Regions from separate parts of the Bacillus cereus group sp. RP37 genome, predicted to be linked through region 2. Evidence: a T-box and tRNA genes for the amino acid it is inferred to sense, from the RefSeq annotation. Region 2 holds a T-box; the other holds one or more tRNA genes.

Region 1 (18,481 bases), 310 kb from region 2:
GCTCGGTTTTTTAAGCGATTATATTCCTCTTTTAAAAGTGAATACACTTTAGCATCCCTATATGTATTATTCATTTTTACACTTTGTCTCAATGTACCTTCCTATACACCCCACTTCAACTTAATAAAGAAAAGCCCCTTCAAAAGGGACTTTTACTTAATACTGTGTAACCGCATTACCAATACCCCAAATCTCATTACTATACTGCAAAATCGTTCGATCGCTCGCAAAATGACCAGATTGTGCAATATTTAAAATCGACATTTCTAGCCACTTCGTTCGGTTTTCATAAGCTCTACCAACAGCTTCTTGCCTTTCCGCATATGGACCAAAATCTCGCAGAACGAAATATTCATCATTTTGAATAACGAGAGAATCATAAATTGCTTCAAATTCAGCTCCCGACTGTGCAAAGAAACCATTCGTCAGTTGATCTACTACTTTCTTAATATGCATATTGTGGTGATAATAATCACTTGCACGATATCCACCATTTTGATAGTAATGAAGAACCTCTTCCGCTGTTAAGCCAAAAATGAAACAGTTATCATCACCGACCCGGTCTTTTATTTCAACGTTAGCACCGTCTAACGTTCCGATTGTAATCGCACCATTCATCATAAATTTCATGTTACCCGTTCCCGATGCTTCTTTACTCGCAGTTGAAATTTGCTCACTAACATCCGCTGCTGGGAATATATCTTCCGCTAAAGAAACTCGGTAGTTTTCTAGAAAGATAACTTTCATATATTGACTCACATACGGATCATTATTCACTTTCCTTGCAAGCTCATTTATTAATTTAATAATTTTTTTCGCATAGTAATAGCCAGGTGATGCTTTCGCTCCAAAGATAAAAGTACGCGGATAAAATGTAAAACTAGCATCCTCTTTCAGACGATTATACAAATATAAAATATGAAGAACATTCAATAATTGTCGTTTGTAAGCATGCAGTCTTTTTACTTGCACATCAAAAATAGAATTTGGATCAATTGTAATCCCCATTTTATTATGAATACGCTCTGCTAAAATCTCTTTACGCTCTTGTTTTACCTCTGCAAATTTCTCATGGAAACTCGCATCATATTGGACTGTTTGCAGCGCTTGAAGCTTAATCGGTTCTTTCTTCCACTCTGTTCCAATTGCCTCTGAAATCAGGTTCGTCAGCTGCGGATTTGCCTTCATTAACCAGCGTCTATGAGCGATTCCATTCGTTTTATTATTAAACTTATCTGGATAAAATTCATAGAACAATCGCATTTCACGCTGCTTTAAGATTTCCGTATGAATTTTTGCTACACCGTTTACGCTATGGCTACCGACAATTGCTAAATGAGCCATTTTCACAAGATCATGCGCAATAATCGCCATCTCTTCAATGCGATGCCATTCATACGGATAACGTTCCCAAAGTTCATGACAGAAACGTTCATTAATCTCTTCAATAATCATATAAATTCTCGGTAATAACGGTTTAAAAATGTGAACTGGCCACTTTTCAAGCGCTTCTGATAACGTCGTATGATTCGTGTAAGAAATCGTTTGCGTCGTTATGTGCCAAGCTTCTTCCCATGCTAGTTTTTCTTCATCTAATAAAATACGCATCAGTTCTGGAATCGCCAAAACTGGATGTGTATCATTAATATGAATCGCAATTTTCTCATGTAATTGACGAAGGTCACCATATCTTTCTCTATGCATACGAACGATATTTTGCAGACTTGCTGATACGAGGAAATACTGTTGTTTCAAACGAAGTATTTTCCCCTCATCATGCGTATCATCTGGATATAAAAACTCCGATACCGCCTCTGTTTCACGCTTATATTTCAAAATATCTTTGCAATTTTGCGGGAAAGGAACTGGTTCAGCATTCCAAAGTCTAAGTGTATTTACAGTACTCGTCTCATACCCTACTACTGGAACGTCATATGGTACTGCCATAATTACTTCTGCGTTCGTATGCCTGAACTCTAAACGTCCATCAATGTATAGCGGTTCAACATTGCCGAAATAACTTACTTCTACAGCTTGATCATGCCTTCTTACTTCCCATACGTTTTCATGAAGGAGCCACTGTTCTGGAAATTCAACTTGATAACCATCCACAATTTTTTGATCAAATAAGCCGTGTTTGTAACGAATTCCACAGCCATGACCTGGTAAGTTTAAAGAGGCAAGTGAATCAAGGAAACAAGCTGCTAATCGTCCAAGTCCACCATTTCCAAGACCTGCATCTGCTTCCACTTCTTCTAATTCTTGCAACGAAATACCAAGCTCAGAAAGTCCTTGCTCACAGACATCCCTGATGCCTAAATTTAATATATTACTTCCAAGCAAACGCCCAAGTAAAAACTCAATGGATAAGTAATACATTTGCTTTTGCTCTCCAGACCGATAACTTTCGTTCGTTGCAATCCATTGACTATTCATATACTCACGTACCATGTACCCAAGCGTATTGTATTGATCACGAGTTGTAGAGTCTTTAAAACTTTTACCATACATCGTCTCTAACTTTTCTAGAAAAGCTGATTTAAAACTTTCAACATGAGTAAACATTTCTTCACCACCTACATGTTATTCCATGAGACTTTTATACAATTTCTTATAGGCAAGAGCTGATTTCTCCCAGCTGTAATCTTCAGTCATCGCTTGTTTTACAAGCTGCTCCCATACCGGTTTATCATGATAAAATTCAATTGCACGACGAACCGTGTGCAACATGTCATGTGCATTAAAGTTCGTGAAACTGAAACCATTTCCTTCTCCAGTTTCTTCGTCATAAGATTGTACAGTATCATTTAATCCACCTGTCTCTCTTACAATCGGAATTGTACCGTACGCTAATGCGATAAGTTGTCCAAGTCCACATGGTTCAAATAGTGATGGCATTAAGAATAAATCACTTCCCGCATACACTTGATGAGCTAATTCTTCATTAAATCCGATATACACTTTTACCTTCTCAGGATACTCATATGCCATCCACTCAAAGAATTGTTCATATTCAGAGTCACCTGATCCTAAAATAATACATTGTACATCTTCCTCCATTATTTCGCGGAATACAGTACGTACTAAATCAAGACCTTTTTGCTTCGTTAATCTCGTTACCATTGAAATAATCGGTGTATCTTCTTTTTCTGGCAAACCAAAATAACGCTGCAATGCGCGTTTATTTTCATTTTTTTCATATAATGAATCTGCATCGTACTGAGCAGTAATATATGAATCCGTTTCTGGATTATATACGCTCGTATCAATTCCATTTACAATGCCGCTAAGCTTACCGTTATATTTTCGTAACAACCCATCTAACTTCTCACCGAAAAACTCATATTGAATTTCTTCTTTGTATGTCGGGCTAACCGCTGTAATTTGATCAGAAGCGATAATGCCACCCTTCATAAAGTTCACATTTCCATAAAACTCTAACTGCTCACTATGAAAATATTCATCACCAAGTTCTAACAAGTCGTACATCACTTCAGGAGGAAATACACCTTGGAACTGCAAGTTATGAATCGTATACACCGTTTTAATATGCTCATATAATGGGTTATCTTGATACTTTTCACGCAGTAAGAAGTTAACCATAGCGGTATGCCAATCGTGGCTATGAAGAACATCCACTTCGAAATCAAGATGCGGAATACACTCTAAAACTGCTTTCGAAAAATAAGAAAAACGCTCTCCATCATCATAATGACCATATAGAGAATCCCTCTTAAAATAATATTCATTATCTATTAAGTAATACGTAATCCCATCCTGCTCACCTTTTAAAATTCCACAATATTGATTTCTCCACCCAAGCGGGACGTTAATTACTTTATGTAGCGTACATCCATCCCTTAATTTTTTTGGAATAAGACTATAATTTGGGAGTATAATGCGAACTTCCACACCTAATTTTTTCAGCTCTTTTGGGAGCGCACCTGCTACATCAGCTAATCCTCCCGATTTAACAAATGGTACACATTCTGATACTGCAAATAAAATATTCACTTGTTGTCCCACTGCACGAAAAGCTTATACTACTTCCCTTGCAGCTTCCTCCCTTCGAGTTTTCATTTAAATTATAACTTTAATCAGTGGAGGAAAAACCCCCACTGATTTCTTAAGAATAACTATTAATTGTACTGTTTTGAACGCTTCCTTTTTCGACAACGTATGGTTCATCGGCGTTTCCTTTTAGTACGACACCATCACCAATTTTCACGTCTTTATCAATAATAACACCGTCTATTATACAGTTATCTCCAATTTGGCTCTTTTGCATAATAATGCTATTACGAACAATTGAACCTTTTCCAATTTTAACAGAACGGGAGACAACACTATTTTCTACTTCGCCTTCGATAATACTACCGTTTGCAATCATTGTATTTTTCACGGCTGCACCCTTTAAGTAACGCGTTGGTGGTTCATCTTTTACTTTCGTAAAGATCGGTGCTTCTTTCTTAAATACTTGCTTCCAAATAGCAGGCTGCAAAATTTCTAAACTATGCTTATAGTAACTTTCAATCGAATCAATAATAGCTACATATCCTGTATGCTCATACGTAGCAATATGCAGTGATTTTCCGCGCTTTTCTCTCACTACATCAAATAAACTGTATTGCTCCACATCTTTATATGCTTCAAATAAATCTAATAATAATTGCTTCTTTAACACGTATGTTTGAAGCGAAACCCCTTCATGACAAACTTCCGTAATGTCAGCTGCCGTATGTATATGTCGCTCTAACACCCCTTGAAAATTTAATGCTGTTACGAGATGGCTATTCGTAATAACAACGTATTCTTCTCTGGCTCTTAGAAAATAATCAATATGTCTTCTAAAATGTGCAAAGGATCCAAATTCATCTTGGTCACATTGGCAGTTTGGCGGGAATAAAAACAGTCCGTCTCTTTTTCTATCTAAATCCCACTGTTTGCCTGAACCAACGTGGTCCATTAGTGAACGGTTTTTATGGCTTGTAAAAACTGCCACACTATGAATATTAGAATTCACCATATTTGAAAGCATGAAATCAATGAGTCGATAACGGCCCCCAAACGGTAACGCCGCTAGTGAACGATGCCCTGTTACTTTCTTTAAGGAAGGAAAACTTCCCGTTGCATTAATAATTCCTAACATTTTTTCTCCCATTCATTTCATCCCCCTTTTCTATTTCCCTTCAGCAATTAGTACTACATCGTCAACATTCTTTTCTGGACGAATAATTGTTCCATCTTCAATAACCATTTCCGATCCAACGATCGCTCTTTCAATCACAACATTTTTACCAATCTTCGCTCCTGGCATAACGACAGAATCAATAACCATACTACCCTCTTCCACCGTCACCCCTTGGAATAATACAGAATGCTTCACGTCCCCTTCAATGACGCATCCTTCGTTAATAAGTGATTCTTCTACTTTTGCCTGTTCGGCAATATATTGAGGCGGTTCGTTTGGATTCACAGAATAAATACGCCAATTACGATCGTTTAAATTCAGCGACGTTTCATCGCGAAGTAAATCCATATTCGCTTCCCATAAGCTTTTCACCGTTCCAACATCCTTCCAATATCCTTCAAACGGATACGCCATAAGCTTTTTCCCTTCATCTAATAAAAGCGGAAGTACATCTTTTCCGAAATCATTACTAGATTCAGGATTTCTTGCATCCATCTCTAAATACTCTTTCAAAATTGCCCAGTTAAAAATATAGATTCCCATTGAGGCAAGATTACTTCTTGGAAATTGCGGTTTCTCTTCAAATTCAACAATCTCCATCTCTTCATTTGTATTCATAATGCCAAAGCGACTCGCTTCATCCCAAGGCACTTCAATAACAGAAATCGAAACATCCGCTTCTTTCTCAATATGGTAATCTAGCATTTTACTGTAATCCATTTTATAAATATGGTCGCCAGATAAAATAAGAACATACTCTGGTTCGTACTGACTTAAATAGTTTAAGTTTTGATAAATGGCACTTGCCGTACCTGTGTACCACTTCACCCCTGAAGATTCCGCATAAGGAGGTAACACTGTGACTCCACCGCTTACTCGGTCTAAATCCCAAGCATTGCCGATTCCGATATAATTATGAAGTTCAAGTGGTTGATACTGCGTCAAAATCCCCACCGTTTCAATACCAGAATTCGCACAGTTGCTTAGCGTAAAATCAATAATGCGATATTTACCACCAAATGGAACAGCTGGCTTGGCTAAATTTTTTGTTAATGCACTTAATCGACTACCTTTTCCCCCTGCTAGTAACATTGCTACGCACTTTTGTTTTTGAGCCATCTTGTTTTTTGCTCCCCTTTCTCGTCTTCACTGGTCGTAATATGGATACGCCAAATGGTGGAATTGTAATTTCTACATGTGCTGCTTGATTATGATACGGTTCTAGAATCGCCTTAAGACGTTTCTTATTTACTTGCCCCGAACCGCCATATTGCTCAGCATCACTATTTAAAATCTCGTTATAATTCTCGAAATCTGGTACACCTACTTTATAGTTTTCATATGTAGCTTTCGTAAAATTACATACGACAACTAACGCATCTTCTTGTTTATCCCCTTGGCGGATAAACGAGAAAATACTTTGCTCATGATTATTAGCATCTATCCACTGAAATCCTTCAGGTGAATGATCAAGCTGCCAAAGTGGTTTGGAGCGCTTATACAATGCTATGAGCTCTTTAAAGTAATCATGCATATAACGATGCATTTCAAAATCATGTAAATTCCAATCTAAATCTTCAAGGTCTTTCCACTCATCAAACTGCCCAAATTCTCCTCCCATGAAAAGTAATTTCTTTCCTGGGTGAGTAAAAAAATATCCATATAATAAACGAAGTTGAGCAAACTTATCCCAGTAATCTCCTGGCATTTTATTTAATAACGACTTTTTCCCATGAACGACTTCATCATGAGAAAGCGGTAATATAAAGTTTTCAGAGTAAGCATACATTAAAGAAAACGTCATTTTCTCATGAATATGCTTCCTATACTCAGGCGCACACTCCATATATTTCAGCACATCATTCATCCAGCCCATATTCCATTTGTAATTGAACCCAAGCCCACCTTCATACGTTGGGGCTGTTACAAGTGGCCAAGCTGTTGAATCTTCTGCTGTCATAAGGAAATCTTCATCTTCTGCAAACACCGCTTCATTTAACTCTCGTAAAAATGAAACAGCGTGCTCATTACTTTGCTCCTGCCCTTCTTTATTCCAATACAACATATTCGCAACTGCATCCACCCTGAAACCGTCAATATGGAAATGTCTCATCCAAAATAACGCATTTGAAATTAAGAAATTACGTACTTCCCTCTTTCCTAAATCAAAATTGACAGTTCCCCATACTAGATTTTCTTGGACATCTTTATCTTTATATTCATAAGTCGGTGTCCCATCAAACAAATATAAACCGTGAGCATCTTTACAAAAATGCCCCGGCACCCAATCTAAAATGACACCGATTCCATATTTATGACATTCATCGACAAAATGCATCAAATCATGTGGCGTGCCGAATCTACTCGTTGCTGCATAATATCCCGTCCCTTGATATCCCCAAGAACGATCATATGGATGCTCAACAAGCGGCATAATTTCAATATGTGTAAATTGATGTTCCACCACATAAGGAATGAGTTCTTCTGCCATTTCCCTGTAAGAATACAGTGTTCCGTCTTCTTTCTTTTTCCAAGAACCGAAATGTAATTCATAAACCGTCATCGCTTCTTTATAAACCGATTTTTTCTTTTTCTTACGGCTCCAGTTTTTATCATTCCATTCGTATCCCTTTATATCAAAAACTACAGATGCCGTATTCGGTCTTACTTCTGCATACACAGCATACGGATCTGCCTTTAAAATGACGTCACCAGTCATTGTTTCAATCGCATATTTATATATTTCTCTTTCTTCAATATGCGGTATAAACAAGGACCAAATTCCCTCTTCTGTCACTTGTAGCATCTTATGTTGTTCATAATCCCATTCATTAAAATCTCCAACAACACTCATTGCTTTCGCATGAGGAGCCCATACTGTAAATCGTACTCCTCGCATCTCATCTTCCGTCACAACATGTGCGCCAAAGATGTTATAACTGTCATAGTACTTTTCTGTATGAAACTCATCTCGTTTCACTTCTTCACAATTTATTACACTCAATATGTTCACCTCACTAAGATGACAGAATTTTTTATACTTTAACAATTCTGCAAAAAACTGAAATATCCTTGTTGATTTATAAAAAATATACGTTTTTTTCTTAAAAATATTGATTTTTTTTCACATTTCCATATAAAATATCGAATTTTGACGAATATTCATTGAAAACGCTTCACTTTCTTTCTATCTTTCTGCCTTTTATTTATTTCTCAATATCTATTCTATTAGATTCCTCCTATTTTCCACTCTATTTATCACGTAAAATCACAACAAAATAATCTGTCATAAAAAAATGTTTCTCAACATTTTTTGTCACAATTTTATTGAAATGGAAAATTCATAAGCATATACTTGTTCTCAATAAAGAACACCAAACCTTCGCAAATATAATTCATACTGAAACACTCTGTTTACTCTATCCATACTCCCGGCGAACGTTTGAAAAAATTAAAATTAGGGGGCTTTCTTATGTCAGTAAAACAAAAAGTTGGAATGGGAGTTGTCACAGCTTCACTTGGCTTATCCCTTACATTCGGCGGTGTATTCGCCTATTTCAGTGATTCTGAAACATCGAATAATTCATTTCAAGCGGGAACACTAGACCTTTCTATTAATCCAAGTGTAATCGTTGATGTGAAAGATTTAAAACCAGGTGATTTTATTGAAAGAAATTTCAAGCTTGAAAACAAAGGAACATTGGATATTGCAAAGGTAGCACTTGAAACATCCTATGAAGTTACAGATGCAAAGCAAAATAATGATGGTGAAGATTTAGGCGATCACATCATCGTCAAATTTTTAGTGAATGATGGAAAGCCATCTAATCCAAACGATGATCATGAAATTTTGTGGGAAACAAAACTATCAGAATTGAAAAATATGAAACCTGAGGATGTAGCTACATCTCTAGAACGTCATAACTTAATAGATGGTATTAAATCTGGTGAAACAGATTCCTTACACGTCCTCTTCTCCTTTGAAGACAACGACCAAGATCAAAATAAATTCCAGGGGGATTCCTTACAGCTAAATTGGACATTCCATGCAGAGCAAACACCAGGCGTGGAGAAATAATTTTAAAAATATAAATTATCGGAGGCCTATACATGAAAAAGAAAAATCGTTTTGTTACCGGAATTGTAACGGCTGGCGTTCTATTTTCAACTGCCCTTCCGTTCAATGTACTTGCTGAAAACCCTATTAATCAAATTGACTCTTCAAACGCCCAGTCTTTACTATCAAAACTTTCTAAAGAACAGCGTCAGGCATTACAAACGTTAGATGCCAATCCTGGTTTTACGATTTCACCAGATATTAATACGAGCAGTTCCGAACCAGTAAATATCATTGTAGAATTTCAAACTGCGCCAGTAAAGATTAATGAATTAAAACAAAAAGAAAAAGGATTGCAAGCTGCACCTGGAAATATAAAAGCACGCATTGATCAAGAGCATGAAGAATTCCAAAAAGGTCTTAAAAACCTCCGTCAATTCAGTCCATCAGTAAAGTCTGGAAATTTCCAGTCTGTACAAATTAAACGCTCTTATAAACATGCTATAAATGGGGTTGCCCTGACATTACCTGCAAATACAGTTGAAGAATTGTTACGAATCGGTGTTGTAAAACGTATTTGGAAAGATTACGAAGTAAAATTAAATTTACCAAAACAAGCAGAGCAGAAAGCACCTCAAAAACTAACAGATAGCATTCCGCAAATTGGGGTAGATAAGTTACATAGCGAGGGCATTACCGGAAAAGGAATTAAAGTTGGTGTATTAGATACAGGTATTGATTACAATCACCCTGACTTAAAAGATGTGTATAAAGGATACCGTGCAAAAAATGGCGAGGACTCTAGCAAAATAGACCCAAACTCCGTAAAAGGTTGGGACTTTATTAATAACGATGCAGATCCGATGGAGACTACGTATGCAGAATGGCAACAATCTGGCGCTCCTGAATTCGATGATCGTGGCTCTTCCTTCTACACCGCACATGGTACTCACGTAGCAGGTATCGTTTCTGCTCAAAAGAAAAACACATCAGATTCCGCAGTAAAAGGTGTTGCACCTGACATTGAACTGTATAACTATCGTGTACTTGGTCCATACGGAAGCGGAGATAGTTCTGGTATTATTGCTGCAATCGATAAATCTATTTCTGACGGTATGAACGTTATTAATTTATCGTTAGGTGACGATAGTAACAATCCGCTTGATCCAACGTCTATCGCTGTCAATAACGCGATGCTTTCCGGTGTTGTTACAGTCGTTGCTGCTGGGAACTCTGGTCCAAATCCAGCGACACTCGGATCACCAGGTGCTTCTCCCTTTGCGATTACGGTCGGGGCAAGTGATAGTTCTATTTCCTTACCAAAACTATCAGGTCATGCTGGACAAGTACAATTCCCTAACTTAATTTTATTTGGCAAAAACTTCACTGATAAAATAGAAGATTTCAAAGGACAATCTCTCCCTATTGAATCTGTAGGAATCGGTACGCCTGACGAATTTAGTAAAAAAGATGTAAAAGGGAAAATCGCTCTCGTTGCACGTGGTACACTCTCATTTGATGAAAAAATCGCGAATGCGAAACAAGCTGGTGCAAAAGCCGTTATTATTTATAACAATGTGGACGGAGAAATTCCTTTCTACGTTGGCGAAAGCACAAAATACATTCCAGCATTCCGCCTAACGAAAGAAGACGGTGAAAAACTAAAAGCTCAAATCGAACAAGGTAACACCTCCTTTACTTTTGGCGAAATTAGTTATATTCAAACAGAAGGCGATCATCTTGCAGACTTTAGCTCACGAGGCCCTGTTACATCAAATGATGATATTAAACCTGATATTACAGCACCTGGTGTTGCTGTACTTTCAACAGTGCCTGAATATATTAACGATCCACAAGAAGGCGAAAACTATGACGTTTCCTATGAGCGTATGCAAGGAACATCTATGGCATCCCCTCATATCGCTGGCGTTGCTGCTCTTATTTTACAAGAACACCCAGAATACTCTCCATTCGATGTAAAGGCGTCTCTTATGAACACGGCTGATGATTTAAAAGAAAAATATTCTGTATATGAAGTTGGAGCTGGGCGAGTAGATGCATACAACGCTGTTCATACAGAAACAAGCTTTAAAGTATTAGATACGACAAAAACTGTTGTAAATGATGAAGTAATTGAAGTACCCGAAGAAACTGGATCTATTGCATTCGGTAAGTTTTATCAAAAAGACGGTGAAGCTCTTGAACAAAAACGAAATATAAAAGTGGAAAACCATAATAAACAAGAGAAGAAAGAATTTAAAACAGAAATTTCTTATATACCGGCTTCTTCTACTATTAACGATGCTGTCGCAAACAGTGTAAAAGTCTCTGTTCCAGAAACAATTACTCTTGATGCTGGCAAATCAGATGAAATCGAAGCAAAAATTAATGTCCCAGCCGGTGCAAAGCAAGGCCGATATGAAGGATATATTCATATTACAAATACGAAAAATAAAGAAGAAACGTATCAAATTCCGTTCTCTATTCGTGTATCAGAACCTGGTATTGAAAACGCGATACTATCAAGAAAAGCCATTTCAACTGATACATCGAAATTTAATCCATACGGTGAATCCTATGTTCACGGGGCATTCCAATTAAATAGCGAACTTGAAACGTTAGATCTTATCGTGAAAGATTCCAAAACAAATAAAGCGCTCGGCTTCATCGGAACATTAAACACGAGTGGACTAAAAACGGATGTGTATTATTACTTAGATTCATTCTTTAACGGAAAAGTATATCCTTTTACAAATGATCCTGCAAAACCAATCGGTGATGAGAAAATCAACTTACCAGAAGGAGACTACACAATTGAGTTTGTCGGCTACGATAAAGCCGGGAAAGCACGTGTGAAAGGTGATTATGTCGTAATTGATAATACACCACCGGAAGTGAAATTAACGGGATTAAAACCTGGTATTTATGAATTAAATGAAGAGAATTATACAGTGGAAGATGGCAAAAAGGCACTATGGATTAAAGGTAATGTATATGATTCAAACGTTGACTACTTAAAAGGAAAAGGCTTAAACATTACGCAAGAAGCGAATGGCGTTATGTACTATGATTATTCCCCATACTTGCATAAGTTTTTACCTATTAATGCAAATGGTGACTTTAAAGTTGGCATTACTCCTGAATCCTTTAAGGTGGAAGGCCCAATGAACACAGGCGTATATATTTTCGATTATGCAACTGCAGGACCTGACTATCCAAACGGTGTAAATAACTATTGGTTTATCCCGCAAGGAGCTCAATATGCGAAAACTAGCTATGATAAAAGAGAAGTATACAAAAATGATGAACTTACTGTAACCCTAAATGCGAAACACGTAAAACAATTCGTTGCTGGGGAATTTAACGTAAAATTCCTAGAGAAGAACTTCAAATTTGCAAATGCGAAATTGAATCCTGCTTTTGAAAAACTCCTTTCTGAAAAAGGGGTAACAGCAAAAGTAAATGAACCGAAACTAGAAGCAGGTTCTGTTACAGTAGGCGGAGCTATCGATGACAAAAACTTCGCTGGATTAGATGGTGATTTCCCATTCATTGATGTAACGTTCAAAGTCGAAAACGATGAGTTTTATGAAGCAAATGCTCAATTAGATTTATCAGTGTTCGCTTACTGGAAACAAGGTGAACCAGAACCAAACAGAATGCGTGTACTTCAAGATCAAACATTCTCAGTTATGTCCTTAAACTCACTAGTAGAAGGAAATATTAAACCTGGTGCATTCTTAAATGAACGTGGATATTTAGATGAAAAATTCGATTATACAAAGCTTGGCGTAAAAGTATATGCAACAGATTCCTACCGTCATAAGTTTGAAGGATCACTAGATAAATATGGATACTTCAAGCTGAATGGATTTCCAGTTAATAAACGCGACTATAACTTATATGTAGAAGTTCCAGGACATTTAACAAGCCGTCTAACAACGAAATTAGGTACTGAAAAAGATGGTAAGCTGCTTGGTCAATATTATTATGCACGCCTTGATGAAAACCTTGCCGGTGATGTAAACGGTGATAAAGTAATTGATATAAAAGATGCTGAAATTATCGCTAGCAACTATGGTAAAAAAGGAGTATCTGTAAAAGACGGAGACCTTAACAAAGATGGTATTGTCGACGAAAAAGATATTCGCTTTGTTGAAAAGAACTTCTTGAAAAAGGGTCCGGATGCATCTAAATCACAAACACCTGCGGAAAAATCAAAAAGCGGTACACTGGCAGATATCTTAAAGAAATTGGGATTAACGCCTAAAAAATAATAATAAAGAGCACTCTACGTAAAGTAGAGTGCTCTTTTCTATAAACGATCCTTATCCAGCAAAAGGGGTATATTGGGGATATACAAGGAAACCGGAAAAGGAATTTATATTAAATTATATGAATTCAGAGGTAGGAAGCAGTGTCCCGCCTCTGAATGATTTATCAATTATTATAGTACTGGTGCCATTGTTTCTTTTAATACTTTTACAGAATGAGCGAATTTCGCTTTTTCATCTTCATTTAGCTCAAGTTCTACGATTTCACGTACACCTTCGCGGTTAATAACAGCTGGAACACCTACGAAAGCATCTTTCTCACCGTATTGTCCTTCAAGGTATGCAGATACAGTTAATACGCTGTTCTCGTTGCTTAAGATTGCTTTAGTTACACGAAGTAGTGACATACCGATTCCGTAGTAAGTTGCACCTTTACGCTCGATGATATGGTAAGCTGCATCACGTACGTTTTCGAAGATTTTGTCTAAGTCTTCTTGTTTGTACTGTTCGTTGTTAGCTAAGATTGTTTCTAGTTTTTGTACACCGATAGTAGCGTGGCTCCATACTGGAAGTTCAGTGTCACCGTGTTCACCAACGATGTAAGCATGTACGTTACGTGGATCTACATCTAAGTAGTCACCTAACATGTAACGGAAACGAGCAGAGTCTAAAGTTGTACCAGAACCGATTACACGCTCTTTTGGTAGACCAGATTCTTTCCAAGTTACGTAAGTTAAAATGTCAACTGGGTTAGTTGCAATTAAGAAGATTCCATCGAATCCGCTATCCATAATACCGCGAACGATTTGTTTAAAGATTTTTGTGTTCTTCTCAACTAAGTCTAAACGAGTTTCACCTGGCTTTTGTGGTAATCCAGCAGTGATAACTACTAAATCTGCATCTTTACAATCTGCATAGCTACCGCTCCAAACTTTTGTTGGTGATGGAGAGAATGGTACTGCATGGCTTAAGTCCATCGCTTCCCCTTCTGCTTTTGCTTCATTAACATCTACTAATACGAATTCTTCAGCTACACCTTGGTTGATCATTGAGTAAGCGTAACTACAACCTACAGCTCCTGTTCCTACTAATACTACACGATTGATACCTTTTTTCATGTTAATTTCCCCTCTCTATTGTTCACATCTATTTTTTATGATTGTTTAAGTAATTAATTAAAATACTAATTTAATGTTGTTTAACTTCTTTACACTCATATTGTAGCACGTATTATTGTGAATTACTTCACAAATTATGACCTATTTGTGAACTTTTTCACATAGAGTGTAAAGTTGATGGAATAGGTGTGGAATCCATTTTAATGGAGGCGTTTTCTTTAGATTGTGAAAGGATTTTTCTTATGTTTTCTTTGGTGATTGAAATTATATCGGCGATTTTCTGAATATATCAAGCGCAACTCACATTTTCTTCTTTCATCTCTAATATGGTTGCTATTTCCTTATATAAAAATTCATAATTATACTTTAATAAAAGGATATATTTATATATTGGATTCATCTTTCCAAGCATGCTTTGTATTTCTACTTGAAGCTCTTTTCTCAAAAGTGGTTCATCTAATCCTTTTGATCCAATTAATTGAACAGATTCAATCGGGATTTCTTCACTACGCTTTTGCCTTCTTGATAAATCACGGTGTCTATTAATCGCAACTTGAAATAACCATGTTTTTATATAAGTAATTTTCATATTTGGTACAGACAATAATGCTTTATGTATCGTGTCTTGAACAATGTCTTCTACATCTGCTGGTGTTAGCCCCTCGCCATCAAGTTAAAATTTAATACGATCCCCAGAACCATAAAAATGGACCTCGTTGTTATAAAAGACACAATATTTTTGTTTTGGAAGCATTATAAAATTTTTAACTTTCACAGCATAATTACTTTGTAATTATACCTTTTATTATCTCAAAACCAAAAACTCTTATTAAAACTTGTTTACATACATACAAATCATATAAGTGAATAAAAAATAATTATTTTTATAACCATTAGGGGGGCAAATAAATGAATATATATTTAGCCGGGCCATTTTTCAACCCTGAACAAATTGCACTATTAGAAAAATTAGAGATAATTTTATCTAAGAAAGGATTAAATGTATTTTCTCCACGAAAATATATGAGTAAATTTCCCTTTGGATCTTATGAATGGCAATTTCAAAACTTTGTTACTGATGTAAATGCAATTCAACATAGTGATATTACCTTTGCAATATATAATGATCAAGATTCCGGAACAATGTGGGAAGTTGGGTATACTTGGTCACTTAAAAAACCTATTATTATTTTTAATACCAAAGAAAAAGTTGTTAATCTTATGATTACACAATCTTTACATGCATATTTGGATAGCTTTGATAAAGTAATTCAGTATGATTTTAATAAATTACCTCGTATATTTTATGATGGAGCTGTAACGTAATCAAAAAAAGAAAAAAGCTCATGTGAAATTAAACTTATATAATCTTAACGTGGTTTATTTCCAAAATGATGGCGATACCCCATCACCATCAAGCTAATTTTGAGGGCATTATAAAATTCTTAGGTTAATGGGCATATGGTGTTAGCCCTATTTTAAGAAAATACCTATAAATGCTTTTAGAGGTTTTTATAATAATCTTTTCATACTCCATCGCTCTCTCCTTTCTATTAGTTAGACGATTAGAATAGAAAAAAGTATACAAGAAATCTATAAAAAAAAAGCAGACGATTCAAAGTCCGCTTTTACACAACAAAAAAGAGATAGCAGATTATGCTATCTCTTTTAGTATGACCCGTACGGGATTCGAACCCGTGTTACCGCCGTGAAAGGGCGGTGTCTTAACCACTTGACCAACGGGCCAGTTCTGGCAGAGAAGAAGGGATTCGAACCCTCGCACCGCGTTCGCGATCTACTCCCTTAGCAGGGGAGCCCCTTGAGCCACTTGGGTACTTCTCTATAAATATGGCTCCGCAGGTAGGACTCGAACCTACGACCGATCGGTTAACAGCCGATAGCTCTACCACTGAGCTACTGCGGAACAATTATGGTGGGCCTAAATGGACTCGAACCATCGACCTCACGCTTATCAGGCGTGCGCTCTAACCAGCTGAGCTATAGGCCCATAATTGAAAAGCGGGTGAAGAGAATCGAACTCTCGACCAGAGCTTGGAAGGCTCTTGTTTTACCACTAAACTACACCCGCATTAAATTATAAATGGTGAGCCATGAAGGATTCGAACCTTCGACCCTCTGATTAAAAGTCAGATGCTCTACCAACTGAGCTAATGGCTCATTTTGAAAGTGGTGCCGACTAGAGGACTTGAACCCCCAACCTACTGATTACAAGTCAGTTGCTCTACCAATTGAGCTAAGTCGGCTTGCGACTTCAAAATGGTGGCTCGGGACGGAATCGAACCGCCGACACGAGGATTTTCAGTCCTCTGCTCTACCGACTGAGCTACCGAGCCTTTATGTAAAAAATGGCGGTCCCGACCGGGGTCGAACCGGCGATCTCCTGCGTGACAGGCAGGCATGTTAACCACTACACCACGGGACCATTTGGTTGCGGGGACAGGATTTGAACCTGCGACCTTCGGGTTATGAGCCCGACGAGCTACCGTGCTGCTCCACCCCGCGATGATAAAATATTTAATTTAGAAAAAATGGAGGAGGTAGAGGGATTCGAACCCCCGCGCGACTCTCGCCGCCTGTCGGTTTTCAAGACCGATCCCTTCAGCCGAACTTGGGTATACCTCCGAGATATAAACCTTTAGTGGTGGACCTTGTAGGACTCGAACCTACGACCGGACGGTTATGAGCCGTCTGCTCTAACCAGCTGAGCTAAAGGTCCTTTATGGTAGCGGCGGAGGGGATCGAACCCCCGACCTCACGGGTATGAACCGTACGCTCTAGCCAGCTGAGCTACACCGCCATAAATGATATTAAAAAAAGTGGAGCCTAGCGGGATCGAACCGCTGACCTCCTGCGTGCAAGGCAGGCGCTCTCCCAGCTGAGCTAAGGCCCCGTGTTTTTTGGAAAATCGGGAAGACAGGATTTGAACCTGCGACCCCCTGGTCCCAAACCAGGTGCTCTACCAAGCTGAGCCACTTCCCGTTAATAAAAGCGCGCCCGAGAGGAGTCGAACCCCTAACCTCTTGATCCGTAGTCAAACGCTCTATCCAATTGAGCTACGGGCGCATATGGTGCCGAGGGCGGGGGTCGAACCCGCACGGTGGTCACCCACCGCAGGATTTTAAGTCCTGTGCGTCTGCCTGTTCCGCCACCCCGGCATGTCATATTGAAAATTGGAGCGGAAGACGGGATTCGAACCCGCGACCCCAACCTTGGCAAGGTTGTATTCTACCACTGAACTACTTCCGCAAGACATGTTTGAGTTATTTTATTAAAAGTGCGGGTGAAGGGAGTCGAACCCCCACGCCAAAGGCGCTAGATCCTAAGTCTAGTGCGTCTGCCAATTCCGCCACACCCGCATATTAATTATTTCAAGAAAAAATGGGGCGACTGATGGGAATCGAACCCACGAATGCCGGAGCCACAATCCGGTGCGTTAACCACTTCGCCACAACCGCCATGATTTTCTGGTGCCGACTAGAGGACTTGAACCCCCAACCTACTGATTACAAGTCAGTTGCTCTACCAATTGAGCTAAGTCGGCTAAATGGTGGAGGATGACGGGATCGAACCGCCGACCCCCTGCTTGTAAGGCAGGTGCTCTCCCAGCTGAGCTAATCCTCCATTTGCCTGGCAACGTCCTACTCTCACAGGGACAAGGTCCCAACTACCATCGGCGCTAGAGAGCTTAACTTCCGTGTTCGGTATGGGAACGGGTGTGACCTCTCTGCCATCATTACCAGACTTTATTCATTTAAGACAAGAATTATTGTAACTTATTTAACCTTTAAAGTCAACAAGTTTTTTATATTCTTTCAAAACT
Region 2 (11,571 bases):
GTGCTCATGATCACCATGTAAAATTTGATTCGCAATCGCACCATCATTGGTTAATAAAATAAGTCCTTCTGACGCTTTATCCAATCGCCCAACAGGAAAGATACGCTCTGGGTAATTGATATAGTCAATAATATTATCTTCAATATGATCGGCTGCTGTACAAGTAATGCCAACTGGTTTATGAAAGGCAATATACACCTTTTCCTTCTCTTCTTTTGCAATAACCTGTCCATCAATCGTCACGACATCACCATCGCTCACAGGTGCACCGTGCGTACATATTTCACCGTTAATAGCCACGCGTCCAGCTTTAATAAGACGATCTGTCTCACGTCTTGAGCAGGATTTTGCTTCGCTTATGTATTGGTTGATTTTCATGTCTTATTCCTTTTCACATATATTAAAAGCGTCAATCTATGGCAATATCATTATGCCACGATTGACGCTTTTTCACTTCGCAAAAACAACTAAATAAATAACCCCAATCACCAAAAATATTCCACAACAAGCTAACAATACTTTTGCAAGTTTGTCCATAAACATATAATGGTTTCCCCTTTGTTTCGTTGTTTTCTATTTTAATTCGACAACTGTTACGCCTAGGCCTCCCTCGCCCATGTCACCGTAGCGGTAGTTTTTCACGCCGCGATGTTTCTTCAAGTAGTCTTGTACACCTTGGCGAAGCGCTCCTGTTCCTTTACCGTGAATAATTGAGACGCGAGGATAGCTTGCAAGCTGGGCATCGTCTAAATATTTTTCAACACGCATCATTGCATCTTCATAACGTTCACCACGAAGGTCAAGCTCTAAGGAAACGTGATAATCTCTTCCCTTCACACTTGCAACTGCTTTTTTCTCAGTTTGCTTCGGTGTATTAATGTATTCCATATTGGATTCTTTCACTTTCATCTTCAGAATACCAATTTGTACGCTCCACTCTGTATCACTTACCTTTTCAAGTAATTGACCTTTTTGGCCGAACGTTAATACTTTTACTTCATCACCTGCGCGTAATTGTTGTTTCGGCGCTGTGTTTTTCACGTTTACTTTTTGTTTCTTCACAAGCTCTGGCGCCGCACCTTCTAGACGGCTCTTCGCTTCAATAAGCTCATGGTCTTTCACGTTTACAAGCTGTGCTTTACGCAATTGACGAAGTTCTTGAATAATGCCTTCTGCTTCTTTCTTTGCAGCTTCGACTTTTTCTTCTCCTTCTTTTTGCGCTTTTAATAATTTTTCATCGCGCTCATCGTTAAATTCAATAATTTGACGCTGTAATTCGCGATGCAGTTTTTCAGATTGCTTACGAAGTGCTTCTGCTTCGTTCCAGTCACGTTCTGCGTTCTTTTGACTTTCTTCTAACTTCGCAATCATATTTTCAATTTTGTTTGTATCTGTACTAATGTGGTTACGAGCTTGATCAATCACGCGATCAGATAATCCAAGGCGTTTCGAAATTTCAAAGGCATTACTACGTCCTGGTACACCGATTAATAATTTATACGTTGGGCTTAATGTGTTTACGTCGAACTCAACGCTCGCATTAATAACTTGCTCACGGTTATATCCGTATGCTTTTAATTCTGGGTAATGCGTCGTTGCAACAACGCGAGCACCACGATTACATACTTCATCTAAGATTGAAATTGCTAATGCAGCCCCTTCTTGCGGGTCTGTTCCAGCTCCTAATTCATCGAATAAAACTAAGCTTTCAAAATCAGCTTTTTCTAAAATATCAACAATGTTCACCATATGTGAGGAGAACGTACTTAAACTTTGTTCAATCGATTGCTCATCACCGATATCAGCAAAGATATTTTTGAATACACAAATCTCTGATTCATCCATTACTGGAATATGAAGACCAGATTGCGCCATTAGTACACAAATACCAACTGTTTTCAGCGTAACTGTTTTACCACCTGTGTTCGGTCCTGTAATAACAATTGTCGTGAAATCTTTACCTAACATAATATTATTTGGCACGATAATTTCCGGATCAATAAGCGGATGACGTGCTTGTCTTAAATCCATATAGCGCTCGTTATTTACGATTGGCTTCGTTGCTTTAATACGCTTGGCATAAAAAGCTTTCGCAAAGATGAAGTCAAGATTCGCAACTACTTCTACGTTCGATAAAACGATATCCGCTTCTACTGCCACTTCTTCTGTTAACATCAATAAGATGCGTTCAATCTCTTGTTTTTCTTTCACTCGTGCTTCTTGAAGCGCGTTATTTAATTCTACAATGACTTGTGGTTCAATAAATAACGTTTGTCCAGAAGCTGATTGATCGTGAACAATACCGCCATATACGCCGCGATATTCTTGTTTTACTGGGATTACGTAACGTTCGTTACGAATCGTTACAATCGCGTCAGACAGCATCTTTTGCGCGTTGGAAGAACGCGTCATGTTTTCTAACTTTTCACGAATACGGCTTTCCGCAGTACGAATTTGAGTACGAATACCACGCAGTTTATCACTTGCGCTATCGACTACTTCACCGCCATCACCGATGCAATTTGTAATCTTCTTTTCTAAATCATATAAAGATACAATTTGAGCAACATGAGTTTCTAAAATGGGAAGCTCGACACCATTATCAACCATATCTTCAATGAAACGTTTCATATTGCGACTACCATACATCGTATTGGCAATATCCAGTAGTTCATTCGGGCTTAACATACTTCCAATCTTTGCACGCTTCACATTTGAGCGAATATCCGTAATACCACCTAATGGTGCATTACCTTTCAAACGAATGACTTTCGCTGCTTCATCCGTTGTATCTTGCATTTCTACGATTTCTTCAAAATCAGTGCTCGGCACTAAATGCTTCACTTTGTCACGGCCAAGTGAAGAGGCTGTATGTTCAAGTAATTGTTCTTTTACTTTATTGTATTCTAATACACGCAACGTTCTTTCTAACATGTTGCAGGTCCCCCTTGTGTTACTTATTACGTTTAATATAGTCTAATAAACGTTCAATATCCCATGTGTTAATTACGTTATCTTTTTGAATCCAACCTTTACGTGCCGCTGCTACACCTGTTTCCATATCTTCTAACATTTCAAGCGTATGAGCATCCGTATTAATCGCTACTTTTACACCAGCATCTTGTGCTTGTTTTAATAATTTCGCGCTTAAATCTAGACGGTTTGGATTCGCATTTAATTCTAAAACTGTATTTGTCTCTTTTGCGAGTTCAATTAATAAATCTGTATCTACATCATAACCCTCACGACGTCCAAGAAGACGTCCTGTCGGATGAGCAATCATTGTGACATGCTTATTCTCTAGCGCAGCGCGAAGACGTTTCATAATCGTTTCACGGTCTTGTGAGAAGCTAGAGTGAATCGCTCCAATAACATAATCTAATTCTGCTAGTACTTCATCATCAAAATCAAGTGTTGCATCCGGTAAAATATCCATTTCAATTCCGCGTAAAATTGTAATGTCTGGATACTTTTCATTCATACGTTCAATTTCTTTCGCTTGTTCACGAAGGCGCTCTTTCGTTAAACCGTTCGCTACTTTCAAGTATTGTGAGTGATCAGTGATTGCCATAAACTTATATCCACGAGCGCGGCACGCTTGTACCATTTCTTCAATAGAAAAAGCACCGTCACTCCACGTTGTATGCATATGTAAATCACCTTGTATATCGGAAAACTGAATTAAGTTTGGATACTCTTTAATTAATTCAATTTCTTTTCCATCTTCACGCACTTCTGGCGGGATAAACGGAAGACCGAAATGAGCAAAGAACTCCTCTTCTGTTTCAAACGTCTTCACTTCACCTGTTTCTAAGTTTTCTACACCGTACTCACTAATTTTCTCGCCTTTATCTTTTGCGATTTGACGCATTTTCACGTTATGGTCTTTTGATCCTGTGAAATGGTGAAGCGTTGTAATAAATTCTTCTGGTTTTACTAAACGGAAATCGATTGAAATATCATATTCATATTGAAGACGAACAGAAACTTTCGTATCTCCACTTGCGATTACTTCAATCATATTATCGAATTGCAGTAAATGCTCACGTACTGCTGCTGGTTCTGTCGTTGCAATGATAAAGTCTAAATCTTTCACTGTTTCACGAACACGGCGCAAACTACCAGCGCGAGAGAAACGAATTACTTCAGCAATATTCGACAATTTCTCCTCTATTTCCCCGGCAATAGGCAATACCATCGCGATTGGTAAACGCTCTGGACGAGAGCCTACTTGATCAATTGCTTCTAATATTTTCTCTTCTGTCTTCTTACCGAAACCTGCTAAAGCTTGTACTTTATTTTCCTCACAAACCGCTTTTAGCGATTCCATATCAACAACACCAAGTTCTTTATATAACTTAGCTACCTTTTTACCACCAAGGCCTGGTAATTTTAATAACGGTAATAAGCTACTTGGCACTTCTTTTTCAAGCTCTTGTAATACTTCAGATGTTCCCGATTCTATATATTCTTGAATAACTGCCGCTGTTCCTTTTCCGATACCTGGAATCTTCGTGAAATCTTCAATTTCAGAAAGACTGCGATCGTCACTTTCTAATGCTGCTGCCGCCTTACGAAATGCAGATATTTTAAATGGATTTGCGCCCTTTAGTTCCATAAAAAGCCCGATTGTCTCTAGTAATTTAATAACTTGTTTTTTATTTACTTTCATCATTACCCCGCCTTTCTTTCATAGAAAAAAACTCCTCTTTCCGAAAAAAGAGAAGTTATACTCTGCTACCTGTCTGCCATAGTTCCTTCACCTTTTCAGAGAGAATCGGTGTATCGTCTACAATTATTTTGCTAATTGATGATTTTTGTAATGGTGTTTGTACTTGTTCAATCGGAAGAATGTTTCCAATGATAATTAAGACAAACAAAATAATATATACTTCTAAAAATCCGAGGATTGCCCCCGCAAACGCATTTACTTGCTTTAAAACCGGTATTTCTGCAAACATATTTAACAAATTACCAAGTAACGAAAGTGCAATTTTTGTGATAATAAACAATATGATAAACGCAAGCGCTTGATAAAATACTGTCTCAATATTATTTGCATCAATCCATTCTGGAACAGATACGTTTTTATCAAATGGATACGGAATAAATTTCGCAAGTGCTGGCGCTAAATCTTTACAGTACCAGTATGCAACAAGGTATGCGATAATAAAGCTTGTTAACTTTACAAGTTGCAGAATAAACCCTCTGCGTAAGCCGAGGAAAAATCCCATAACAAGCAGTAAAATGATAATAATATCAATCATGTTATTCCATTCCTTTTTTTGTCATACTTTCTTTCAATTTCTCATGTTCTTCTTTTAATTTTATGTAATCGTGTATGACGTTTACCGCCGTCAATACCGCTAGTCTACTCGTGTCAAGCGAAGGATTCTTGGCATTGAGTTCGCGCATTTTATCATCCACAATCGCTGCTACCATGCGGATATGACTTGTACTTTCATCGCCAACAACTGAATATTGCTGACCATAGATTTCTACATTAATTCGACTTTTCTTTCCCTTTTGTTGTGACAACTCACCGGCCTCCAATCACGTACAGAATCCTAAAGTTTATCATACCATGAACCTTCATAATATGGAAACAGAAAGAACAATCCGATATGATAAAAATAACAATATAAAAAAAGGGGCGACCATTATGTCAAATTCTATCGTAATTCAAACAAATTCTACAGTAATTGAAGACATGAAACAACAATATAAACACTCGCTTAGCCCGAAAATCCCGCAAGGCGGGATCTTCATGGCAAAGGTACCATCTTGCACAATTACAGCGTATAAATCTGGAAAAGTAATGTTCCAAGGCGGACGTGCTGAAGCAGAGGCTTCTCGTTGGCAAACTGTCTCTCAAACACCGAAAACAGCTGTAAAAAAATCTGTCGATTCACACCGTTATGCACCGCCTACTTCCATTGGTACAATGTCTATCGTAGGGTCAGATGAAGTTGGTACTGGTGATTTCTTCGGGCCGATGACAGTAGTTGCTGTATATGTGGATGCGAAGCAAATTCCACTTTTAAAAGAACTTGGTGTAAAAGACTCTAAAAACTTAAATGACGATCAAATTACTGCCATTGCGAAACAACTTCTACACGTTGTTCCTTACAGTTCTCTTGTCCTTCATAATGAAAAATATAACGAACTATTTGATAAAGGAAACAACCAAGGTAAGTTAAAAGCTTTACTACATAATAAAGCTATTACAAACTTATTAGCTAAAATTGAGCCTACAAAACCTGAAGGCATCTTAATCGACCAATTCACACAACCTGATACATACTACAAATATTTAGCAAAACAAAAACAGGTACAGCGTGAAAATGTTTACTTCGCGACGAAAGGCGAAAGCGTCCATTTAGCAGTAGCCGCTGCTTCTATTTTAGCTCGCTACTCATTCGTAAAACAGTTTGACGAATTAAGTAAAAAAGCTGGTATGCCACTTCCAAAAGGTGCTGGTAAACAAGTTGATATCGCTGCTGCTAAATTAATTCAAAAACTTGGTAAAGAACGATTACCTGAGTTTGTGAAACTGCATTTTGCTAATACGGAGAAGGCGTTTCGCTTATTAAAATAGTATCGACAAAAACAGGAGCCTACAAACTCCTGTTTTTTGTTTCACCCTACTATCGACCTTATATTTTTGTTACAATATAAATATACAGATTATTCAAATTAAGGAAGGGGATTCCCATTGCTACTTCTACAAATGATTCTAAATATCTTACTAGGTGATCCACACGAAAGACAGTTCGAAATTAGAGAAAACATTCAGCTACTAAGTGAACAACGAGAGTTCAACGATTTAATAGAACGCTATGGCCGATCTTTCTTATTAAACTTTCGGATCCGAAGATTTATCGGGAAACACGATGCCCGCTCGTTAATACATAATCCAGCAAAACTACAACACTTCTGTGAGGAACTTGAATGTATGATAAGAAAAAGGAGGTTTTTCATATGAACGCTGTAAAAGTGAAAAAGTTATTATATGTTTTCGTACACCTAGTAGGCCCGCTTTCTTACTTCATTATTTCTACCATTTGGGGAGTTTTATTCACTACTAAATCCACATTCGAAAACATATCTGATAATCTTGGCGTTATGGCCATCTATTACGTGTTCATAAGCTTACTGTGGTTTTTCTATTTAGATCGATTAGACAAAGATGTAGATAACATTACAAAAGAAATTAACGATAATAAGATGTAACACATAAAAAGGAGAGCCGCCAAGACTCTCCTTTTTTATGTTAGCTTCGTTTCTGCTTCTTATTTGATGAAGATACTTTATGAGAACCTGTTTCATGTGTCGTCGTTCCTTGTCCTTCTATTTCTGGAGAACCAAGGCTTGATCTTGAATGATCTTTTTTCACTTTTTTACTCATTTATATTCACCCCTTCGCGTTACTTTTTGCTACGAGGTACTAAACTATTCAAAATAAAAAGCGAGAGGAAATCCTCTCGCTTTTTTCATATTTTAGAACTCAGAAGAACCTGGAGTTCTTGGGAATGGAATTACGTCACGGATGTTAGCCATGCCAGTGATATACATTAGGAAGCGCTCGAAACCTAGACCGAATCCAGCGTGTTTTGTACCGCCGTATTTTCTAAGTTCTAAGTACCACCAGTAGTCCTCTTCGTTCATACCTAATTCTTTAATTCTGTCTACTAAAACGTCCATTCTTTCTTCACGTTGACTTCCGCCGATTAATTCGCCGATGCCAGGAACTAGAAGGTCAGTAGCAGCTACTGTTTTTCCATCTTCATTCATACGCATGTAGAACGCTTTAATGTCTTTCGGATAGTCAGTTACGAATACAGGGCGTTTGAAGATCTCTTCTGATAAGTATCTTTCATGCTCTGTTTGTAAGTCAATACCCCATTCTACTGGGTATTTGAAGTCAGCACCTGATTCTTGAAGTACTTTAATTGCTTCTGTATATGTGATACGACCGAAGTCAGAGTTAATCACATTGTTCATACGCTCTAGAACTGTCTTATCAACGAAGCTGTTGAAGAATTCCATTTCTTCTGGCGCATGCTCTAGTACGTATTTCATTGCATATTTCAGCATATCTTCTGTAAGATCCATTACGTCACCTAATTCAGCGAATGCAATCTCAGGCTCAACCATCCAGAACTCAGCAGCGTGGCGAGTTGTGTTTGAGTTTTCTGCACGGAATGTAGGTCCGAATGTGTATACATCACGGAATGCTAATGCATAAGCTTCAGCGTTCAGCTGTCCACTTACTGTTAAGTTTGTTTCTTTGCCGAAGAAGTCTTTTGCTTCATCAACTTGTCCGTCTTCACCTTTTGGTACGTTGTTTAAATCTTGCGTTGTTACGCGGAACATTTCGCCAGCACCTTCTGTATCACTACCAGTGATGATTGGTGTGTGAACATGTACGAATCCACGCTCTTGGAAGAACTGGTGAATCGCAAATGCTGCGATAGAACGTACGCGGAACGTTGCAGAGAATGCATTTGTTCTTGGACGTAAGTGAGCGATTGTACGTAAGTATTCAAACGTATGACGTTTCTTTTGAAGTGGGTAATCAGAATCTGATAAACCCTCGATATCAATTTTTTCTGCTTTAATTTCAAATGGTTGCTTCGCTCCAGGCGTTGCAATTACTTTACCTTCTACTTTAACTGAAGAGCTAAGTGGAAGTTTTGCAATTTCTTTGAAGTTCTCTAATTCTGTATCGAAAACGATTTGAACGCTTTTGAAGAAGCTACCGTCGTTTAATTCGATGAAACCAAATGCTTTTGAATCACGTAAGTTACGAATCCACCCTGATACTTGTACTGTTTGACCTGCGTATTTATCTGTATCTCTATACAGACTTTTTACTAATGTGTTTTCCATAGTGAAATTCTCCTTTGCTGATATATTTAAATACAAAAAAACCTTTCATCCATAAAGGGACGAAAGGTTAAACTTCGCGGTACCACCCAATTTGTCATAAAGACCAACTTTAACTCGTATGTAATACATACTTCCCGGTTTGTAACAGGCCGGATTCCCGTCTAAGTCTACTCTTGAATACAAGATTCAATTTCGGTTAGCAACTCCAAGGTGTTCTTCACATATACCGCCTCATCAGGCTCTCACCATCCCTGACTCGCTTTGGATTATAGTATATACTACTTTTCCTTATCATCGTCTTTCGTTTTGTTAAACTAAAATTAATGTACTACATTCGAGAGAAAGATGCAAGATGCCAGAAAATATATAAGCGATTTTTATAATATATCGACTTACCGACATCTTTAGACGATTGTGCAATAAAAAAATTGCCGGAATGAATCCGGCAATTTTCTAATTACTTACGTAACTCCGCACCGAATTTCTCTTCTACCGTTGTTAACACACGGTTATGTGCTTCTGTTACTTCTTCGTCTGTTAACGTACGTTCTGCATCGAAGTAGGTCATAGAGAATGCAAGTGATTTCTTGCCTTCTTCCATTTTTTCACCTTCGTATAAGTCGAATAGCGTTACGTCTTTCAGAAGTTCTCCGCCAGTTTCAGCAATAACTTGCTTCATTTCACCAGCTTTTGTTTCTTTCGTTACGACAACAGCCATATCACGTGTCATAGATGGGAAACGTGGAATTGCTGAGTAATAAGTTTCCTCTGCGTCTGCACCGAATACTTTTACAAGAGATAATTCGAATACGAATGTATTTTTCACATCTAATTGTTTTTCTGCTTCAGGATGCAATTGACCGATGAAACCAATTACTTCGCCATCTAATACGATGTCAGCTGTACGACCTGGGTGCATACCTTCACGTTTTGCTGGTGCATATGTGATTTGGTTTGAAACGCCAAGTACGTCGAATAGTCCTTCTAGTACACCTTTCATAACGAAGAAGTCTACTACTTTCTTCTCACCTTGCCATGCATGGTGAAGAGCAAGACCTGTCATTACACCTGCAAGATGTTGTTCTTCTTTCGGAAGTTCTCCTGCTTCTGTTGGCAAGAAGATAGAACCTACTTCGTATAAAGCAACGCTATCGTTTTTACGTGCAACATTGTATGAAACTGCTTCTAACAACTGTGGCACTAAGCTTAGACGAAGTTGGCTACGCTCTTCACTCATTGGAAGTGCAAGGTTTACAGGAGCTTTTTCATTTGGCTCAACCATATATTGCTTCGCTTTATCAGCGCTTGTTAATGAATATGTGATCGCTTCATATAAACCAGCACCCTCTAGGAAGCGACGTACTTTACGACGTTTCGTTTGTGCTGCTGTTAATTTACCACGAGTCATCGTTCCAGAAGGTAATGTAACTGGAATGTGATCATAACCGTATAAGCGGCCCACTTCTTCTACTAAGTCTTCTGAAATTGTAATATCAGGACGACGTGCTGGTACATTCACATGGAATGTTCCTTCTACTTCTGTGAATGGGAATTTCAAGTTTGTGAACATTGTACCCATTTCACTTGCAGAAATATTTGTACCTAATACACGGTTTACTTTTTCAGCAGTAACAGATACTGTACGCTCTTGTACTTGTAAGTTGTCAGCTTCTACTACACCTTCAAGTGCTTCTCCTCCAGCGTATTTCGCCATTAAAGCAGCTGCGTGTTGAATTGCTTCAAATGTACGTGTTGGGTCGATTCCTTTTTCAAAACGTGCACTTGATTCACTGCGAAGACCTAAGTCTTTTGATGTACGGCGCACTGTTTGACCTGCGAAGTATGCAGATTCAATTAAAACGTTTACTGTCTCATTTGTAACTTCAGAATCCGCTCCGCCCATTACACCAGCAACAGCTAAAGCTTTTGTGCCGTTTGTAATTACAAGGTGGTGGCTTTGTAATGTACGCTCTTGATCATCTAACGTTTCAATTTTTTCGCCTTCTTTTGCAAGACGAACAACGATTTCTTTTGAACCTAATTTATCGTAATCGAATGCATGTAACGGTTGACCGTATTCCATTAAAATGTAGTTTGTAATATCAACTACGTTGCTAATTGGACGAATGCCAGCTGCCATAAGGCGAGTCTGCATCCACATTGGTGATGGACCAATTTTTACGTTTTTAACCATTTTTGCAATATATAATGGGTTTTCTTCTTTCGCTTCTACGCTTACAGAAATGTAATCAGAAGTTTTTTCTGCAGTTTCTTGTAAGTCGATAGCTGGAAGTTTTACTTCACGGCCATAAATAGCAGCTACTTCATATGCAACACCTAACATGTTTAAGCAATCAGCACGGTTTGGTGTTAAACCAAGCTCAAGTACTTCATCATGTAAGTTTAAAATTTCAAGTGCATCTGCACCAACTTCAGCGTCACTTGGGAAGATGAAGATACCATCTGCATATTCTTTTGAAACTAATTTCCCATCAATGCCAAGCTCTTGAAGAGCACAAACCATACCGTGAGAAGCTTCACCACGTAGTTTTGCTTTTTTAATTTTGAAGTTACCAGGAAGTACAGCGCCAACTTTTGCAACTGGTACTTTTAAACCTTTTGCAATATTCGTAGCTCCACAAATAATTTGAACTGGCTCTTCTTCACCGATATCGATTA

The links. A T-box is a leader RNA that pairs with one kind of tRNA and senses whether it is charged. The one in region 2 lies ahead of asnS (asparagine--tRNA ligase), so its partner is inferred to be a tRNA-Asn.
Region 1: it encodes a tRNA-Asn, which carries the amino acid that the T-box ahead of asnS (asparagine--tRNA ligase) is inferred to sense. The anticodon was not compared.

The regions. Positions count from the first base shown of each region.
Region 1 covers NZ_JARVHP010000001.1:567,658-586,138, reverse strand. Annotated here, with positions in the region: partial or broken gene QCI44_RS03040 (GNAT family N-acetyltransferase) at 1-101, opposite strand, end outside; gene glgP (glycogen phosphorylase) at 157-2,565, opposite strand; gene glgA (glycogen synthase GlgA) at 2,584-4,014, opposite strand; gene glgD (glucose-1-phosphate adenylyltransferase subunit GlgD) at 4,127-5,161, opposite strand; gene glgC (glucose-1-phosphate adenylyltransferase) at 5,180-6,310, opposite strand; gene glgB (1,4-alpha-glucan branching protein GlgB) at 6,258-8,195, opposite strand; gene QCI44_RS03010 (CalY family protein) at 8,664-9,269, shown strand; gene QCI44_RS03005 (S8 family serine peptidase) at 9,302-13,525, shown strand; gene QCI44_RS03000 (L-lactate dehydrogenase) at 13,696-14,640, opposite strand; partial or broken gene QCI44_RS02995 (RNA polymerase sigma factor) at 14,930-15,280, opposite strand; gene QCI44_RS02990 (nucleoside 2-deoxyribosyltransferase) at 15,550-15,966, shown strand; tRNA gene QCI44_RS02985 (tRNA-Glu) at 16,315-16,386, opposite strand; tRNA gene QCI44_RS02980 (tRNA-Ser) at 16,392-16,482, opposite strand; tRNA gene QCI44_RS02975 (tRNA-Asn) at 16,490-16,564, opposite strand; tRNA gene QCI44_RS02970 (tRNA-Ile) at 16,572-16,648, opposite strand; tRNA gene QCI44_RS02965 (tRNA-Gly) at 16,659-16,729, opposite strand; tRNA gene QCI44_RS02960 (tRNA-Lys) at 16,743-16,818, opposite strand; tRNA gene QCI44_RS02955 (tRNA-Thr) at 16,829-16,904, opposite strand; tRNA gene QCI44_RS02950 (tRNA-Phe) at 16,919-16,994, opposite strand; tRNA gene QCI44_RS02945 (tRNA-Asp) at 17,008-17,083, opposite strand; tRNA gene QCI44_RS02940 (tRNA-Met) at 17,087-17,163, opposite strand; tRNA gene QCI44_RS02935 (tRNA-Ser) at 17,191-17,283, opposite strand; tRNA gene QCI44_RS02930 (tRNA-Ile) at 17,301-17,377, opposite strand; tRNA gene QCI44_RS02925 (tRNA-Met) at 17,382-17,458, opposite strand; tRNA gene QCI44_RS02920 (tRNA-Ala) at 17,479-17,551, opposite strand; tRNA gene QCI44_RS02915 (tRNA-Pro) at 17,567-17,640, opposite strand; tRNA gene QCI44_RS02910 (tRNA-Arg) at 17,651-17,724, opposite strand; tRNA gene QCI44_RS02905 (tRNA-Leu) at 17,728-17,816, opposite strand; tRNA gene QCI44_RS02900 (tRNA-Gly) at 17,833-17,907, opposite strand; tRNA gene QCI44_RS02895 (tRNA-Leu) at 17,937-18,017, opposite strand; tRNA gene QCI44_RS02890 (tRNA-His) at 18,041-18,116, opposite strand; tRNA gene QCI44_RS02885 (tRNA-Thr) at 18,127-18,202, opposite strand; tRNA gene QCI44_RS02880 (tRNA-Val) at 18,207-18,282, opposite strand; rRNA gene rrf (5S ribosomal RNA) at 18,287-18,402, opposite strand.
Region 2 covers NZ_JARVHP010000001.1:885,937-897,507, reverse strand. Annotated here, with positions in the region: gene QCI44_RS04765 (23S rRNA pseudouridine(2604) synthase RluF) at 1-378, opposite strand, end outside; gene QCI44_RS04760 (endonuclease MutS2) at 574-2,934, opposite strand; gene polX (DNA polymerase/3'-5' exonuclease PolX) at 2,954-4,672, opposite strand; gene QCI44_RS04750 (CvpA family protein) at 4,728-5,267, opposite strand; gene zapA (cell division protein ZapA) at 5,269-5,538, opposite strand; gene rnhC (ribonuclease HIII) at 5,663-6,598, shown strand; gene QCI44_RS04735 (hypothetical protein) at 6,716-6,985, shown strand; gene QCI44_RS04730 (hypothetical protein) at 6,982-7,233, shown strand; gene QCI44_RS04725 (YuzL family protein) at 7,274-7,408, opposite strand; gene asnS (asparagine--tRNA ligase) at 7,501-8,892, opposite strand; T-box leader at 8,945-9,196, opposite strand; gene pheT (phenylalanine--tRNA ligase subunit beta) at 9,350-11,571, opposite strand, start outside.